One region of the Streptomyces sp. NPDC014734 genome, then DNA from elsewhere that is predicted to be linked to it. Evidence: riboswitches for the same ligand, from Rfam matches in the RefSeq annotation. Region 1 holds a riboswitch; the other holds the start of a gene.

Region 1 (7,855 bases):
CACCCGCCGCCATGTCCGCGAGGTCGCAGAGCGCCTGGGCTATCGCCCGTCCGCCGCGGCCCGAACCCTCCGTACCGGCAAGTCCGGCCTCATCGGCCTGACCGTGACGACCTACGGGGACGAACCTTTCACCTTCACCGAATTCGCGTACTTCGCCGAGATGGCCAGAGCGGCCACCTCCGCCGCGCTCGCCCGCGGCTACGCCCTCGTCATCCTGCCCGCCACCTCACGCCACGACGTCTGGTCGAACGTCGCCCTCGACGGCACCGTCGTGATCGACCCCTCCGACCAGGACCCGGTCGTCACGGAACTCGTGCGGCAGGGGCTGCCGGTCGTGTCGGACGGACGGCCGGCCGGAACCCTTCCGGTCACCGCCTGGGTCGACAACGACCACGGGGCCGCCGTGCTCGACCTCCTCGACCACCTCGCCGCCGCCGGGGCCCGCCGCATCGGCCTGCTCACCGGCACCACGACGGACACGTACACCCGGCTCTCCACCACCGCGTACCTGCGCTGGTGCGAGCGCGTGGGCCAGGACCCCGTGTACGAGTCCTATCCGGCCCACGATCCGTGCGCGGGCGCGGTCGCCGCGGACCGGCTGCTCGCCCGGCCGGACCGGCCCGACGCCGTCTACGGCCTGTTCGACCCCAACGGCACCGACCTCCTGGCAGCGGCCCGCCGGTACGGACTGCGCGTTCCCGAGGACCTGCTGCTGGTCTGCTGCAGCGAGTCCACCGTGTACGCGACGACCGAACCCCCCATCACCACCCTGTCGCTCAAACCGCGCAGAATCGGCACGGCGGTCGTCCAGCTCCTGATCGACGCCATCGAGGGAGTGGACCACGACGGACCGGTCGAGCAGGTCATACCGACGGAACTCATCGTCCGGACGTCCTCACAACGGCGCCCGCCCCGCACCACGGTCAGCGCACCGCGCTCGCCCGCCGGGAACTGATCGGTCGATTCCGGACCAAACGGTCGACGAACCTGACATGCTCAGGGATTCACCACCCCTGGTGCGTCACACAGCACGACCCGCATTCCTATGATGGGCGCACGACACCGCGGACCGCCTCGACCAGCAGGGCCCGTCAGGTGTACGGCGGTGCGACGGTGGTGGAGGGGTCGATGACACAGGGGGCCGGTCAGGAACCCGTGGTGCGGACTGCGACGTTGCGCGACTTCCGCGTCCCGCCCTATGCGCAGACGCCGGTACCCCCCGCGCCGCCGCACCCGGGCAACGCCCTCCCGGCGGACGCCGTGCCCGAGGGGTACACCCCCACCGAACGCGACCTCCCGGTGATCAACCGCGGGGACACCGTCCAGGTGCGGGCCGTGCCCGACCCGCAGCCGTCCGCGGAGCCGGGTCTCGGGCCGCTGTACGTCGTCGGCGACGTCCACGGCTATCTGGACGAGCTGCTCACCGCGCTCACCGAACAGGGCCTGGTCGACGCCGACGGCAAGTGGGCCGCCGGCAACACCCGGCTCTGGTTCCTCGGGGACTTCACCGACCGGGGCCCGGACGGCATCGGCGTCATCGACCTCGTGATGCGGCTCTCCGCCGAGGCGGCCGCCGCCGGGGGCTACTGCAAGGCCCTGATGGGCAACCACGAACTCCTGCTCATCGGCGCCAAGCGGTTCTCCGACACCCCGGTGAACTCCGGCGCGGGCACCGCCACCTTCCAGGCGGCGTGGCTGCTCAACGGCGGCCAGAAGAACGACATGGAGCGGCTCCAGGACGTCCACCTCCAGTGGATGTCCCGGCTGGACGCGATCGTCGAGGTGGACGGACACCTGCTGCTGCACTCCGACACCACGGCGTACCTCGATTACGGCACCACGATCGAGGATGTCAACGACGCGGTGCACGCCATTCTCACGCGCAACGACGCCGACGAGTGCTGGGACCTCTTCCGGAAACTCACCAAGCGGTTCGCCTTCCGGGACGACGGGGGACCGCAGGCCGTCCGGGAGCTGATGTCGGCCTACGGCGGGCAGCGCGTCGTCCATGGTCACAGCCCCATCCCCTACCTCCTCGGTGAGGTCGGCTCGGAGGACGGGGAGGACAGCTCCGGCCCGGTGGTCGACGGTCCCCACGTGTACGCCGACGGGCTCGCGATCGCCATGGACGGCGGAGTGACCATGGCCGGAAAGCTGTTGGTCGTCCAACTCCCCCTGCATGGCTGACGCCCTGCCGGGAAGACGCGTCCACGACCTGACCACGCCGAGCACTGGGCCTATTTCCGGAAACACCCTGTCACCCCGTGCCGTGGGCGCTCTACCATCGGCGTACCAGTAGCAGGCTCTCCTCCGTTTCCGCCCAACTGCCCGGTCCACACGGGCGATCGGGCCCGACGGAGCATCGGGGGATGCACATGAACAGCGCTCCGCACCTGCTGACCGAGGACCGTCCCGAGTACGAGCGGATCCTCGACGACGCACTGCGCCACGCCCATGAACGACCGGATCTGGCCGCCGTCGGCGAACAGCTCAACGCCGTACAGCTGCGCACCATGGCACTGGACGCCACGACGTCGATCATCGCGACCGCCGCCACCGAGTACGACCATTACGTACGGGTCCGCGAAGAGCTGCGTGGACCGGCCGGCGAGGGGGGCGGAGAAGCAGGCCCCGTCGCGGACGCGGACGGGTCCGGCGCCGGCATAGGCGCGGTCATCACCGTCCTCGCGCCCGTCCTCGCCGGCACGGCGGCGTTCATCTTCCTGCTGGCCGGCTATCTGCTGAAGCTGCTCAGCCCGCCACCGGCCTTCGCGTCGACCATGGTCACCGCGGGCTGGTTCTTCGCGGCTGTCATGGCCGCGGCAATCCTGGTCGCCGCCGTCGGGCTGCTCGTCACGGCTCTGCGCAACGGTTCCGTGTCGGACTCCGCCGCGGGCGACGAGACGGAGCTGCCGGAGGACGTGGCCCGCGCCCGGGAGGCATGGCGCCACGCCCTGCTCGAACGCGGCATCCTGCCGTTCCTGCGCGACGCGCTCGACGACCCCGGGGCCGGCCGCGCCGCCCGCGCACCGCAGCCCTCGCCGAACCGCATCCCGAAGGTCGGCTACGGCCGACCTGACTTCTCCGGCCCGGACGAGGGCCAGACCGCCGGGCCCCGCCCGACCTTCACCAGCCCCGACTTCACCAGCCCCGAATTCGGCGGCCCCGAGCACGAAGTGGAGTGACCGGCCCCGCCGCGCGTGCCCGGGAGCCCCTCGCGCCGGACCAGGAACCGTTTGCGTGCCCGGTCACCACTCCCAGGCCCGTCGCCGCCCCAGCCCCTCCCACTCGGGCCGGAGCAGCGAGAGCACCGCGACATCGTGGCGGCGTCCCCGGTGCAGGCACGCCGAGCGCCGTACGCCCTCCCGGACGAACCCCGACTTGGCGAGGACGGCGAGCGCGGCGGCGTTGTCGGTGTGGGTGACGGCCTGGAGCCGGTACAGGGGGAGCTCGCCGAACGCCAGATCCGTCAGCGCGTCCAACGCGTCCGTGCCGTATCCCCGGCCGCGATGCCGCGGGGACAGCACCAGCTCGACTTCGGCGGTGCCGTCGGCGAGGTCCTGATCGGTCAGGGCCACGTGCCCGATGGGGGTGCCGTCGGCGAGCACGACGAGGAAGTTGTCGAGGTTCTGGTCCTCCTGGTCGCGCTCGATGCGCTCGCGCAACGAGGCGAGCGAACGCGGCCAGACACCCGTCGCCCGGCCCGCCACCGGGTCGCACCGCCATTCCTGCCACAGCTCGGCGTCGTCGGTCTCGACGGCGACGAAGGCGACTTCCCGTCCTCGCCAGCACGGCCGTCGCCCCGTCTCGGACATCTGTGCCCATATATCGCTCACACGTGGACCCTACAGACGCGCCTTCACCAAGATCAGCCGATTTTCGCCCCGGAACCACGCTTCGGGCTTCGCTTCCGTCGCCCGTCTCCGGCCCTCGTTTCCGTCCACCGGCTCCGGCCCCCGTCTACCGGCTACCGGCTCCGGCTCCGGCTCCGGCGACATGCTCCTTCCCGCGTCGCGCCGGACGCGCCACGGACCGTCTCACGGCGTCACGCGGCGCCCCTCGGCAGCAGGCCACCCGCCGCACGGCGGGGCCCGTGTCGTTCAGGGGCCCCGCCGCTCGTCACCGCGGCCCGGAGAAGGTCACTCCGCGATCGGCAGGTAGACCCGGTTGCCCGCCGCCGCGAACTCCTTGGACTTCTCCGCCATGCCCTTCTCGATCTCCGCCTGCGAACCCCCGTGCTCGCGCCGGATGTCCTGGGAGATCTTCATCGAACAGAACTTCGGTCCGCACATCGAGCAGAAATGCGCCGTCTTCGCCGGCTCGGCCGGCAGCGTCTCGTCGTGGAACTCCCGCGCGGTGACCGGGTCCAGCGCCAGATTGAACTGGTCCTCCCACCGGAACTCGAAGCGGGCGTCGGAGAGCGCGTCGTCCCAGTCCTGGGCGCCCGGATGCCCCTTCGCCAGGTCCGCCGCGTGGGCCGCGATCTTGTACGTGATCACACCGGTCTTCACATCGTCCCGGTTGGGCAGGCCGAGGTGCTCCTTGGGCGTGACGTAGCAGAGCATCGCCGTGCCCCACCAGGCGATCATCGCCGCGCCGATGCCCGAGGTGATGTGGTCGTACGCCGGTGCGACATCGGTGGTCAGCGGGCCGAGCGTGTAGAAGGGCGCCTCCTCGCAGATCTCCTGCTGGAGGTCGATGTTCTCCTTGATCTTGTGCATCGGGACGTGCCCCGGGCCCTCGATCATGGTCTGAACGCCGAACCGCTTGGCGATCGTGTTCAACTCACCGAGCGTGCGCAGTTCGGCGAACTGCGCCTCGTCGTTGGCGTCGGCGATCGAACCGGGACGCAGACCGTCGCCCAGCGAGTACGTCACGTCGTAGGCGGCGAGGAGTTCGCAGAGCTCCTCGAAATGCTCGTAGAGGAACGACTCCTTGTGGTGCGCGAGGCACCAGGCCGCCATGATCGACCCGCCGCGGGAGACGATGCCGGTCTTGCGGCGCGCGGTCAGTGGAACGTACGGCAGGCGCACGCCGGCGTGGACGGTCATGTAGTCCACTCCCTGTTCGGCCTGCTCCACGACCGTGTCCTTGTAGATCTCCCACGTCAGTTCCTCGGCCCTGCCGTCGACCTTTTCGAGGGCCTGGTAGAGAGGGACGGTGCCGATCGGCACGGGGGAGTTGCGCAGAACCCACTCACGGGTGGTGTGAATGTTGCGGCCGGTGGAAAGGTCCATGACCGTGTCGGCGCCCCAACGCGTCGCCCATGTCATCTTCTCCACCTCCTCCTCGATGGAGGACGTCACCGCGGAGTTGCCGATGTTGGCATTGACCTTCACCAGGAACCGCTTGCCGATGATCATCGGTTCGATCTCGGGGTGGTTGACGTTGGCCGGAAGCACGGCGCGCCCCGCGGCGATCTCCTCGCGCACCACCTCGGGCTCGACGTTCTCCCGGAGCGCCACGTACTCCATCTCCGGGGTGATCTCGCCCCGCCGGGCGTACCCGAGCTGGGTCACCGGCCGCCCGTCCCGGCTGCGGCGCGGGAGCCGGGGACGGCCGGGGAAGACCGCGTCGAGGTTGCGCAGCCCTCCGCGCGGCGAGGTGTGCTTGAGCCCGTCGTCCTCGGGGCGGGCGGGACGGCCCGGGTACTCCTCCGTGTCACCGCGCGCGATGATCCAGTTCTCCCGCAGCGGTGCGAGCCCGCGACGGACGTCGGTCTCGACGGTGGGATCGGTGTACGGCCCCGAGGTGTCGTACAGCGTCACGTCCTTGCCGTTGGTGAGGTGCACCTGACGGACCGGCACGTGGAGGTCCGGGCGTGATCCCCGAACGTAACCCTTGTGCCAGCCGATGGACTTCCCGGCCTCGTCGTTCTGGTTCGAGGCAGGCGTGCGTGCGTCCTGTGTGGTCATGAGACCTACTCCCTACGCCGGCATTACCCGGTAACAGGTTCGGCGGTCGGCGCAGCCCGTCCGTACCGATGTACGGACCTCAGCGCCCTCTCAGCCCGGTGCTCCGAGCTCCCGCGTGTGCAAAGGTTCCTCCACGCTAACGTCCCGTCCGGCGGGATGAACAGAGGGCCCTCCGCTTCTTGCGATGATCGGCCGGTGACGTCCCTCTCCCTCGATCCCGAACCGCAGGACCATCAGCACGGCCACGCGCACAGCCATGGTCCTGCCGCACCCGTCTCCAAGCATCTTCGAAAGGTCATCGCCGCCGTACTGATCCCGTTCGCCACCGCGGTCCTCGTGGGCCTGGTGGCGCTCTGGCCGGGCGGCGCGCCGTCGCACGAGCGAACCGGTGTCGGTTTCGACCGGCAGACCCAGCAGGGCAAGGTGGTGAAGATCGACAAGGTCGACTGCAAGGACGTGGACGCGGGCCGGCAACCGACCGACGAGACCGCCCCTCCGTCGACGAGCGGCGGCGGACGGTGCGCGCGGGCCACCGTCGAGGTCACCTCCGGGCCCGACAAGGGACGGACCTTCGTCGAGATCGTCCAGCCCGACGCACCGCGTCAGTTGCGCGAGGGTCAGGGCGTGGTGGCGGCCCATGCCCCGGACGCGCCCCGCGAGCTCCAGTACTCGGTGACGGACGTGGACCGGAGGTTCCCGATGACGCTGCTGGCCGGCGTCTTCGCCCTCGTCGTGGTCGCGGTGGGCCGGATGCGTGGCGTGATGGCACTGATCGCACTCGCCGTGTCGTTCGCCGTACTCACCCTGTTCATCCTTCCCGCCATACTCCAGGGCTCGAATCCGCTGCTCGTCGCGGTGGTCGGCGCCAGCGCGATCATGCTGATCGCGCTCTACATGTGTCATGGCCTGAGCGCCCGCACGTCGGTGGCGGTGCTCGGCACACTGATCTCGCTGCTGCTGATCGGGCTGCTCGGATCGCTCTTCATCGGCTGGGCGAGCCTCACCGGCAACACCGACGACAGCACGGGACTGATCCACGGCCTGTACCCGGACATCGACATGAGCGGTCTGCTGCTGGCCGGTGTCATCATCGGCTCGCTCGGGGTGCTCGACGACGTGACGGTCACCCAGACGTCGGCGGTCTGGGAACTGCACCGGGCGAACCCGACGTTGGGGGTGCGAGGGCTCTACCGGGCGGCGATCAGAATCGGGCGCGACCACATCGCCTCGGTCGTCAACACGCTGGTGCTCGCCTACGCGGGCGCGGCACTGCCACTGCTCCTGCTGTTCTCGATCGCCCGGAGCGGTGTCGGGACGGTGGCCAACAGCGAGCTGGTGGCGGAGGAGATCGTGAGAACGCTGGTCGGCTCGATCGGGCTGGTCGCCTCGGTACCGGTGACAACGGCGCTCGCCGCGTTGGTCGTCTCCGCGGACCGCACAGGGCTCGGCGCGGAAGCCGTAGCTCCAGCACCCGTACGGGCCGGGAAGGGCCGCCGTCGCAGGACGGGACCATGAACGCTTCCGAACGGCGAGCAGCCCCGGAACAGCAGGCGGCTCCTACGGAGAACAACTCCTGCGGAGGGCGGCCCCCACGGAGAGCGATTCACCCATTCGGCGGACATCGTGTTCGACCGGCGAGCCGGCCGACGGCGCCGCGTTCTTCAGCCGGCGTTCTGTTCCTCGGCCAGAATCCGGCCCAGGGCCTCCTCCAGGTTGCCCTCGAAGTCACCCAGCGTGCATTCCTGACCGAGCGGCACGAGCTTGTCGGTACGGTCGAGAAAGGCCACAAGTGGTGCTGTGCCGGCCCTGAACAACGCCCGGTCGGCGCCCACTTGAAGCCTGATGTGCACGTCGGAAAGCCCCTCGGGCTCAGTGGGCCCGATGTGCACATCGCCGTCGCCACTCGGGCTGTTGAGGCCGTCGAGCAGCAGCTCGCGGCC
Region 2 (7,855 bases), on a different contig from region 1:
GCCCCGCACGAACCGGTCACCGGGCGGTGGGCAGCACCACGCTCTCCGCCGCGTCGAAACCGACCCCGACCGTCGCTCCCTCCTCGGGGGCGTCCCGCAGGGCGCACTCCGCCTCCAGTGACGGGCCGTGCTCCGGCAGCAGCCGTAGGGAGACGTGGTTGCCCCGGAAGGTGCGTGCCCCGACCGCGCAGCGCAGCCCCTGGCCCGGATCACCGATCCGCACCCCGGACGGCCGCACCAGCAGGTCGCACGCCCCCTGCGGCGAGCCCTCCGGCACCGGCACGCTCCCCCACGCCGTGTCGGCGGTCGCGCCGTTCACCGTCGCCTCCACCACGTTGTCGAAGCCCAGGAAACGGGCGACGAAGGCGGAGGCCGGCCGCCGCCAGACCTCCAGCGGCGTGCCGATCTGGGCGATCCGCCCGTCGCACATCACCACCACCCGGTCGGCCAGCGCGAACGCCTCGCCCTGGTCGTGCGTGACGGCCAGCACCGTCGTACCCAACCGGCCGAACAGCGTGCGCAGTTCGACCACCAGACGCTCACGCAGACCGCGGTCGAGCTGCCCCAGCGGTTCGTCGAGCATCAGCAGCTTGGGGCTCGGGGCGAGGGCGCGCGCGAGCGCGACCCGCTGCTGCTCCCCGCCGGACAGCGCGGCGACGGCCCGCCGTTCGGCACCGGGCAGACCCACCAGGTCCAGGAGTTCGCCGACCCTGCGGTCCCGGTCGCGGCGCGGCATCCCGCGCATCCGCAGCCCGAAGGCGACATTGGCGCCGACGTCCCGGGTCGGGAACAGCTGGTGGTCCTGGAACATCAGGCCCAGACCGCGCCGGTGCACCGGCACTCCGGCCTGGTCCGCTCCGTCCAGCAGCACCCGGCCGCCGTCCGGCACCTGCAACCCGGCGACGACCCGCAGCAGGGTCGACTTGCCGCTGCCGCTCGGCCCCAGCACGCACACGATCTCGTGCTCGGCGACCTCCAGGTCCACCGCGTCGAGCGCGCCGCGCCCGCCGAAGCGGACCGTCGCCGATTCCAGTGTCAGCATCTCCAGAACTCCCCGGACATCTCTAGAACTCCCCGGACCGGTCCGTGCGGATCCGTTCGAGCAGCAGCAGCGAGACGGCGCAGACCACCATCAGAATGGTGCTGAGGGCCATCGCCTGGCCGTAGTTGAGCTCCCCGGCCCGGCCCAGCAGCCGGGCGACGGCGACCGGCAGCGTCGGCCGGTCCGGCCGCGCGATGAACACCGTCGCGCCGAACTCGCCCAGCGACACCGCGAACGCGAAACCGGCGGCGACCAGCAGGGCCCGCCGTACCAGTGGCAGATCGACCTCCCGCCAGACGCGCAACGGTGACGCGCCCAGCACCGCCGCCGCCTCCCTGAGCCGGCCGTCCACGGCGCGCAGCACCGGCAGCATGGTCCGCACGACGAACGGCACACCGACGAGCGCCTGGGCCAGCGGCACCAGAATCCAGGAGGTCCGCAGATCCAGCGGCGGCTTGTCCAGAGTGATCAGGAAGCCGAAGCCGACGGTGACCGCGGACACTCCGAGCGGCAGCATCAGCAGGGCGTCGAAGCCGCGGACGAACCGCCCCGCGCGCCGGGCCAGCGCCGCGGCGGCCAGCCCGCCGACGACCAGCGCGATCGCGGTCGCGACCAGCGCGTACCGCACGGAGTTCCCGATCGCTTCGAGCGGTGCGACCAGGAAGGTGCCGCCCCCCGCGTCGACGGACCCCAGCGCGCGGTAGAAGTCGAGGCCATGACCGCCCGCGGTGTCCAGCGAGCGTTCGACCAGCACCCCGAGCGGCAGCAGGATCAGTACCAGCACGGTCAGCAGCACCGCGCAGAGCAGCGACCACTGCCCCGCGCCGCGCGGCCTGCGCGCGGTCTGCGCCGGGTCGACCAGCTTCAGCGCGGTCTCCCTGCGCCGCACCGTCCGGGCGTGCACCGCGAGGATCGCGCCGACCGCGGCGAACTGCACCAGGGTCAGCACGGCGGCCGTCGGAAGGGCGAGCAGTTGGGCGGTCTGCCGGTAGATCTCCACCTCCAGTGTGGCGAAACCCGGACCGCCGAGGATCTGGACGACGCCGAAGGAGGTGAAGGTGAAGAGGAAGACCATCAGCGCGGCGGCGGCCACGGCGGGAGCCAGGGCCGGCAGCGTGACCCGCCGCCAGGCGGCGAACCGTCCGGCGCCCAGCACCCGTGCGGCCTCCTCCTGCCGGGGGTCGAGCTGCGACCACAGTCCGCCGACGGTCCGCACCACCACCGCGTAGTTGAAGAAGACATGGGCGAGCAGGATCGCCCAGACGGTGGTGTCGAGGCGCACGCCCCACAGTTCGTCGAGGAAGCCGCCACGCCCCAACAGCGCCAGGAACGCCGTCCCGACGACCACGGTCGGCAGGACGAACGGCACGGTGACGACCGCGCGCAGCAACTGTTTGCCGGGGAAGTCGAAGCGCGCGAAGACGTACGCGCCGGGCAGCGCGATCAGCAGGGTCAGCGCGGTGGAGGCGAGCGCCTGCCAGGTGGTGAACCACAGGACGTCCCGGATCTCCGGACGGCCCAGCACCTCACCGATCCGGCCGAACTGCCAGACACCGTCCGTCTTCAGCCCCCGCCCGACGATCGCGACGACGGGATAGGCGAAGAACAGCGAGAAGAACGCGACGGGCACGGTCATCAGGGCGAGCCTCACCGCGCTCCCCCGCCGGGCCCCGCCGCGCATCCGGCCCGCGCGCCCGGCCCGCGCGCGGGACCCGGCACCGTCCGGGCCCCGCCCGGCGGCACCGCCCCCGTCGGCCCGCGCGCCCCCGGGTCCCGTTCCCCGGATGTCCGTTCCCCGCGCGGGGGACTTCGCTACTTCACCGCGAGCGAGGACCACGACTGGACCCACTGCTCACGGTTCTTGGAGATCAGGTCGGGGGCGACCGTCTTCGGCCCCTCGACCGTCGCGCCGAACTTCGTGAAGAGTTCGGGCAGCTTCACGTCCTTGACGACCGGGTTCACGAACATGTTCAGCGGCATGTCCTCCTGGAACTCCTTGCTGATCAGGAAGTCCAGCAGGGCCTTGCCGCCCTCCTCGTTCCTCGCCCCGTCCAGCAGGCCCGCGAACTCGATCTGCCGGAAGCAGGTCCCGGTGACGACCCCGGTCGGTGCCTCGGTCGGCTGCGGCTTCGCGTACAGCACCTCGACGGGCGGGCTGGAGGCGTACGAGACGACGAGCGGCCGGTCGGCCTTGGCCTTCCTGCCACCGGCCGAGCCGGAGAACTCCTCGTTGTACGCCTGCTCCCAGCCGTCCACGACCTTGACGCCGTTGTCCTTCAGCTTCTTCCAGTAGTCCTGGTAGCCCTTCTCGCCGTAGGCGGCGACGGTGCCCAGGAGGAAGCCGAGACCGGGCGAGGAGGTCGCCGCGTTCTCGGTGACCAGAAGGTTCCTGTACGCGGGCTTCGCCAGGTCGTCGAAGGTCTGCGGCGGGGCGAGCTTCTTGTCGGCGAAGTACTTCTTGTCGTAGTTGACGCAGATGTCGCCGGTGTCGACCGGGGTGACGCGGTGCTCGGCGTCCAGGCGGGTGTCGGCCGCGACGGCGTCGAGGCCCTTCGCCTCGTACGGCGTGAAGAGCCCGCTGTCGAGGGCCCGGGAGAGCAGGGTGTTGTCGACGCCGAAGAACACGTCGCCGCGCGGCGATCCCTTGGTCAGGATCTCCTGGTTGAGCGCGACGCCCGCGTCGCCGCTCTTGAGCACCTTGACGGTGTATCCGGTCCGCGCGGTGAATTCCTTCAGCACCGCGTCGGAGGCGTTGAAGGAGTCGTGGCTGACGAGCGTGACCGTCTTGGAGCCCGAGCTCTTCGTTCCCGATCCCTTCGTGCCACCGGAACCGGAGGACGACGTGTCGGAGCCTCCGCATCCGGCGAGTGCCGTGACGCCGAGCGCGGCGGCGACGGCCGTGACCGCGAGCTGCGTGGTCCTTCGCGTGGTGTTCATTGTGAATTCCTCCTGGATTTTGGCCAGGAAGAGACGCGGCCCCACCCGCGGGAGGCGGGCAGGGCGCAACAGCATGAGTTGATGACCGAACTTCCTACCCGGAATGACCCGGGCGAGGTTCAGAGGGTCTGCGGCCGGCCTGTCCCCGGTACCGCACTCTCAGCGCTGTGGCGCTCCCCTGTCGGAATATGAAGTTGATTTCCGGCCCAGGTTACACGGGGGTCCGCCAGGGCCGGCCGCCCGGTCGGGCCGGGGTCTCCCCCGCCCGCGTCCGGCCCGCGTCCGGCCCCGTTCCGGTCTCAGCGCTCGGAGGCCGCCAGCTGCCCGCAGGCCCCGTCGATCTCCTGGCCCCGGGTGTCCCGTACGGTCACCGGCACCCCGTGCGCGGCGATCGCCTCGACGAACGCCTTCTCGTCCTCGGGCCGGGACGCGGTCCACTTGGACCCCGGCGTCGGGTTCAGCGGGATCAGGTTGACGTGCACCCGCTTGCCCTTGAGCAGGCGGCCGAGCAGGTCACCACGCCATGCCTGGTCGTTGATGTCCCGGATCAGCGCGTACTCGATGGACACGCGACGACCGGACTTCTCCGCGTACTCCCACGCGGCGTCGAGCACCTCGCGCACCTTCCAGCGCGTGTTGACCGGGACGAGCGTGTCGCGCAGCTCGTCGTCCGGCGCGTGCAGCGACACGGCGAGGCGGCACTTGAAGCCCTCGTCCGCGAAGCGGAGCATCGCGGGCACCAGACCCACGGTGGAGACGGTGATGCCGCGCTGCGAGAGCCCCAGCCCGTCCGGCTCCGGATCGGTCAGCCGACGGATCGCGCCGACCACCCGGTTGTAGTTGGCCAGCGGCTCGCCCATGCCCATGAACACGATGTTGGAGAGCCGCGCCGGGCCGCCGGGAACCTCTCCGTCGCGCAGCGCCCGCATGCCGTCCACGATCTGGTGGACGATCTCCGCGGTCGACAGATTGCGGTCGAGACCGGCCTGCCCGGTGGCGCAGAACGGGCAGTTCATCCCGCATCCCGCCTGGGACGAGATGCACATCGTCACCCGCTCCGGGTAGCGCATCAGGACCGACTCGACGAGCGTCCCGTCATGCAGCCTCCACAGCGTCTTGCGGGTGGTGTCGTCGTCGCAGCTGATGTGCCGCACCACCGACATCAGCTCCGGGAACATCGCCTCGGCGAGCTTGTCCCGCGAGGCGGCCGGGATGTTGGTCCACTCTGCCGGGTCGTGCGCGTACCGCGCGAAGTAGTGCTGCGAGAGCTGCTGCGCACGGAACGGCTTCTCGCCGATCGCGGCGACGGCCTCCTTGCGCTCGGCGGGCGTGAGGTCGGCGAGGTGCCGCGGCGGCTTCTTGGCTCCGCGGGGCGCGACGAAAGTGAGTTCTCCGGGCTTAGGCATGGTTCATCCAGTGTCGCAGACACGCCGTGGTCCTCCGGGCCGTCGCCCAGCTCAGGCCAGGCGACGGCTACGCGGAGCCGGTCGTCATTGGTCGTCACCGGTTGTCACTGGCGGCCCTTCGACGGCCCACAGACGGCCCGGCGTCATGGCTCTGCCCGCAGGTCAGAGTTTCCAGGCGGGGTCCGCGCGCGCCCGTAGGGGTGCCGCCATCGACGCACTCCTCCACAGCGCTTACCGCTTCTTGCGGATGCTGCGCCTCTTCGCCTTGGCTTCTTTCTCCTTGCGCTGCGCGACCCCATAGGCGGACCAGGGCCCCTGATGCTTCGCGCAACGAGAGGTGCCTACTACTGCAAGATTTCGGCACGCCGTACCGGCATTGGTTCGAGCGCCGCACTTGGACTGTGATGCCATTGCCTGCCCTCCATGAATCTACGAGTTCTGGACCAGGGGCAGGCTTCCACTGAGTGCTGCGCCGGAGGAGGCGTATCCGCGGGGCACGGAAGCACGCTCGGGATCACCCGCGCCGCCCCTCCGACAGGCAGGCGGGGGTTGGTGTGCCAAGCTGTAATGACCACCCTAGGGAAGTGAGGAGTAATGGCGGAAAGCGCCAGGGACATCGCCGACGTACTGCGCAAACGCATTCGCTCCGGCGATCTGGCTCCCGGCGTACGACTGCCCGGCGAACCCGCCCTAGTGAAGTCGTACGGAGTAGCCAAGGAGACAGCACGTCGGGCCCTGATGCTGCTGGTCAGCGAAGGGCTCGCAGTGCGCCGCAAGGGAAGCGGCACGTACGTCCGGGAGTTTCAGCCGATCCGCCGGGTCGCGAACCGAAGGCTTGCACAGGAAGGCTGGGGTTCGGGACAGTCGATCTGGAGTTCCGACCTCGGCAAGCGCTCCATGCAGGTCACGGACCTTCGCGTGTACGAAGCCCCGGCCCCGGTCGACGTCGCTCGCGTTCTGGGCTTGGCCGAGGGAACTCCCGTTATCGTGCGAGACCGCTTGTTCAGGGTTGAGGGCGAGCCGGTGCAGGCGGCCGTCTCATACCTGCCAGCCGACCTCGTTCGTGAGTCACCCATCGCCCAGGAGGACACCGGACCGGGCGGAACATACGCACGTTTGGCCGAGCTCGGAGCCAAACCGGTTCGGTTCGTCGAGGAGCTGCGGTCGCGCATGCCCAGCCAGGAAGAGTCCGAGCGGTTGCGACTGGCTGACGGAACTCCCGTAGTCGAGATCTACCGGACAGCGCTCACGGCCCAGGACAGGCCGGTCGAAGTGAACCGGATGCTGCTGGACGCCGGAGCGTATGTCATGGAGTACCACATCACCGGCTGACGCAACTCCCACACAAACCCCGAAGGACCCGCTGTCGCGGGTCCTTTTTCATGCCCGCTTGACCTCCCTAGGGAGATCTGAGTAAATATCCCTAGGGAGGTTCGCAGCGAACCGCAGCCCGAAAAGGGCTACTTCGTCGTGGACAGACCTTGCTCAGCAACTCCATAGCGTGATCCACCGCAGCGCGACGGCCGTGACAGCACCGGCCGAGGCGAGTGGAGACCAGTCGGCCGAGAAGGGGCCCCCGTCACACCGGGGCCCGACAACCCGGATGGGGGCTACGCCACCGACTCGAAAGAACCGCGCGGCACACCTTGGAGCTGCCACCTCAGACGTCCGGGATTTCGGATCTCCCCGGACCGAGCAGCGCCGTGCGAACAGGAGAACCGAACCTCAACCCCCGCTTCATCAACCTGTGGAGTCCTGATGTTCCTACGAATATGCAGGGCGCTGCCCGTGCCATGGACCGGCACGGGCAGCGATGCCCTTCGCGTCCACCCGGTCCGCGGACCCCGCCGGGATACCCGGTGATTCGCGGAGTCGGGACACTCTCGCAGCGGTTGCTGCGCCGGTTGCCTGCCCTGCCCGTCCGGCCGCTTTTTGCGGCTGTACGGGCGGGGTTGAGGGGAGCCGGAGAGTCCGGCCCCGGAAGGGGGAACGTCCGATGGAGATCGCCGCTGCTGTTGTCGCGGTCATCGGCACCGTGCTGGGGGCCGCCACGGTCGGTGTCCAGCAGTATTTCGCGGTCAGGGCCCAGCGTCGGCAGGCGCTGCGCGACCGGGCCATGACTGCCCTGGGTGACCTGAGCGTCGCCCTGGCGGATCACCGCCGCGCGATGTGGACGCGGGAGGACCTGCGCCTCTCGGGTGCGGCCCCGGGCGAGGTGGCCGAGGCCCGCGAGGCGAGCCACGTCACCCGCTCCGCCGTTACCGCCCCGCAGGTCGCCCTCACGGTGCTCCTGCCGGCGCTTCGGCTCGACATCGACGCGGCCGTCCGCGCCACGTACGACATGCGCCACGCCCAGACCACCGAGGTCCTGGCCTCGCGGCGCGAAAAGGCCGTATGCGCGGCCGACGCGCTGACCGCTACGGCGGCGCGCGTCCTGTCCCGCCCCTGAACCACACGACGGAGGAGCCAT

What was found. A riboswitch is a leader RNA that binds a small molecule or an ion and turns the genes downstream of it on or off. The one in region 1 is predicted to bind thiamine pyrophosphate.
Region 2: it holds a riboswitch for thiamine pyrophosphate, as region 1 does, so the genes downstream of both, ACF1CT_RS00270 (thiamine ABC transporter substrate binding subunit) here and thiC (phosphomethylpyrimidine synthase ThiC) in region 1, are expected to answer to the same signal.

The regions. Positions count from the first base shown of each region.
Region 1 is NZ_JBIBYN010000002.1:298,376-306,230, forward strand. It holds gene ACF1CT_RS05175 (LacI family DNA-binding transcriptional regulator) at 1-955, shown strand, start outside; gene ACF1CT_RS05180 (metallophosphoesterase) at 1,129-2,187, shown strand; gene ACF1CT_RS05185 (hypothetical protein) at 2,370-3,185, shown strand; gene ACF1CT_RS05190 (GNAT family N-acetyltransferase) at 3,249-3,836, opposite strand; gene thiC (phosphomethylpyrimidine synthase ThiC) at 4,140-5,915, opposite strand; TPP riboswitch at 5,908-6,040, opposite strand; gene ACF1CT_RS05200 (YibE/F family protein) at 6,072-7,430, shown strand; gene ACF1CT_RS05205 (SsgA family sporulation/cell division regulator) at 7,577-7,855, opposite strand, start outside.
Region 2 is NZ_JBIBYN010000001.1:48,992-56,846, forward strand. It holds gene ACF1CT_RS00260 (ABC transporter ATP-binding protein) at 17-1,042, opposite strand; gene ACF1CT_RS00265 (ABC transporter permease) at 1,065-2,678, opposite strand; gene ACF1CT_RS00270 (thiamine ABC transporter substrate binding subunit) at 2,855-3,979, opposite strand; TPP riboswitch at 4,053-4,169, opposite strand; gene rlmN (23S rRNA (adenine(2503)-C(2))-methyltransferase RlmN) at 4,279-5,385, opposite strand; gene ACF1CT_RS00280 (GntR family transcriptional regulator) at 5,980-6,717, shown strand; gene ACF1CT_RS00285 (protein kilB) at 7,382-7,834, shown strand; gene ACF1CT_RS00290 (hypothetical protein) at 7,854-7,855, shown strand, end outside.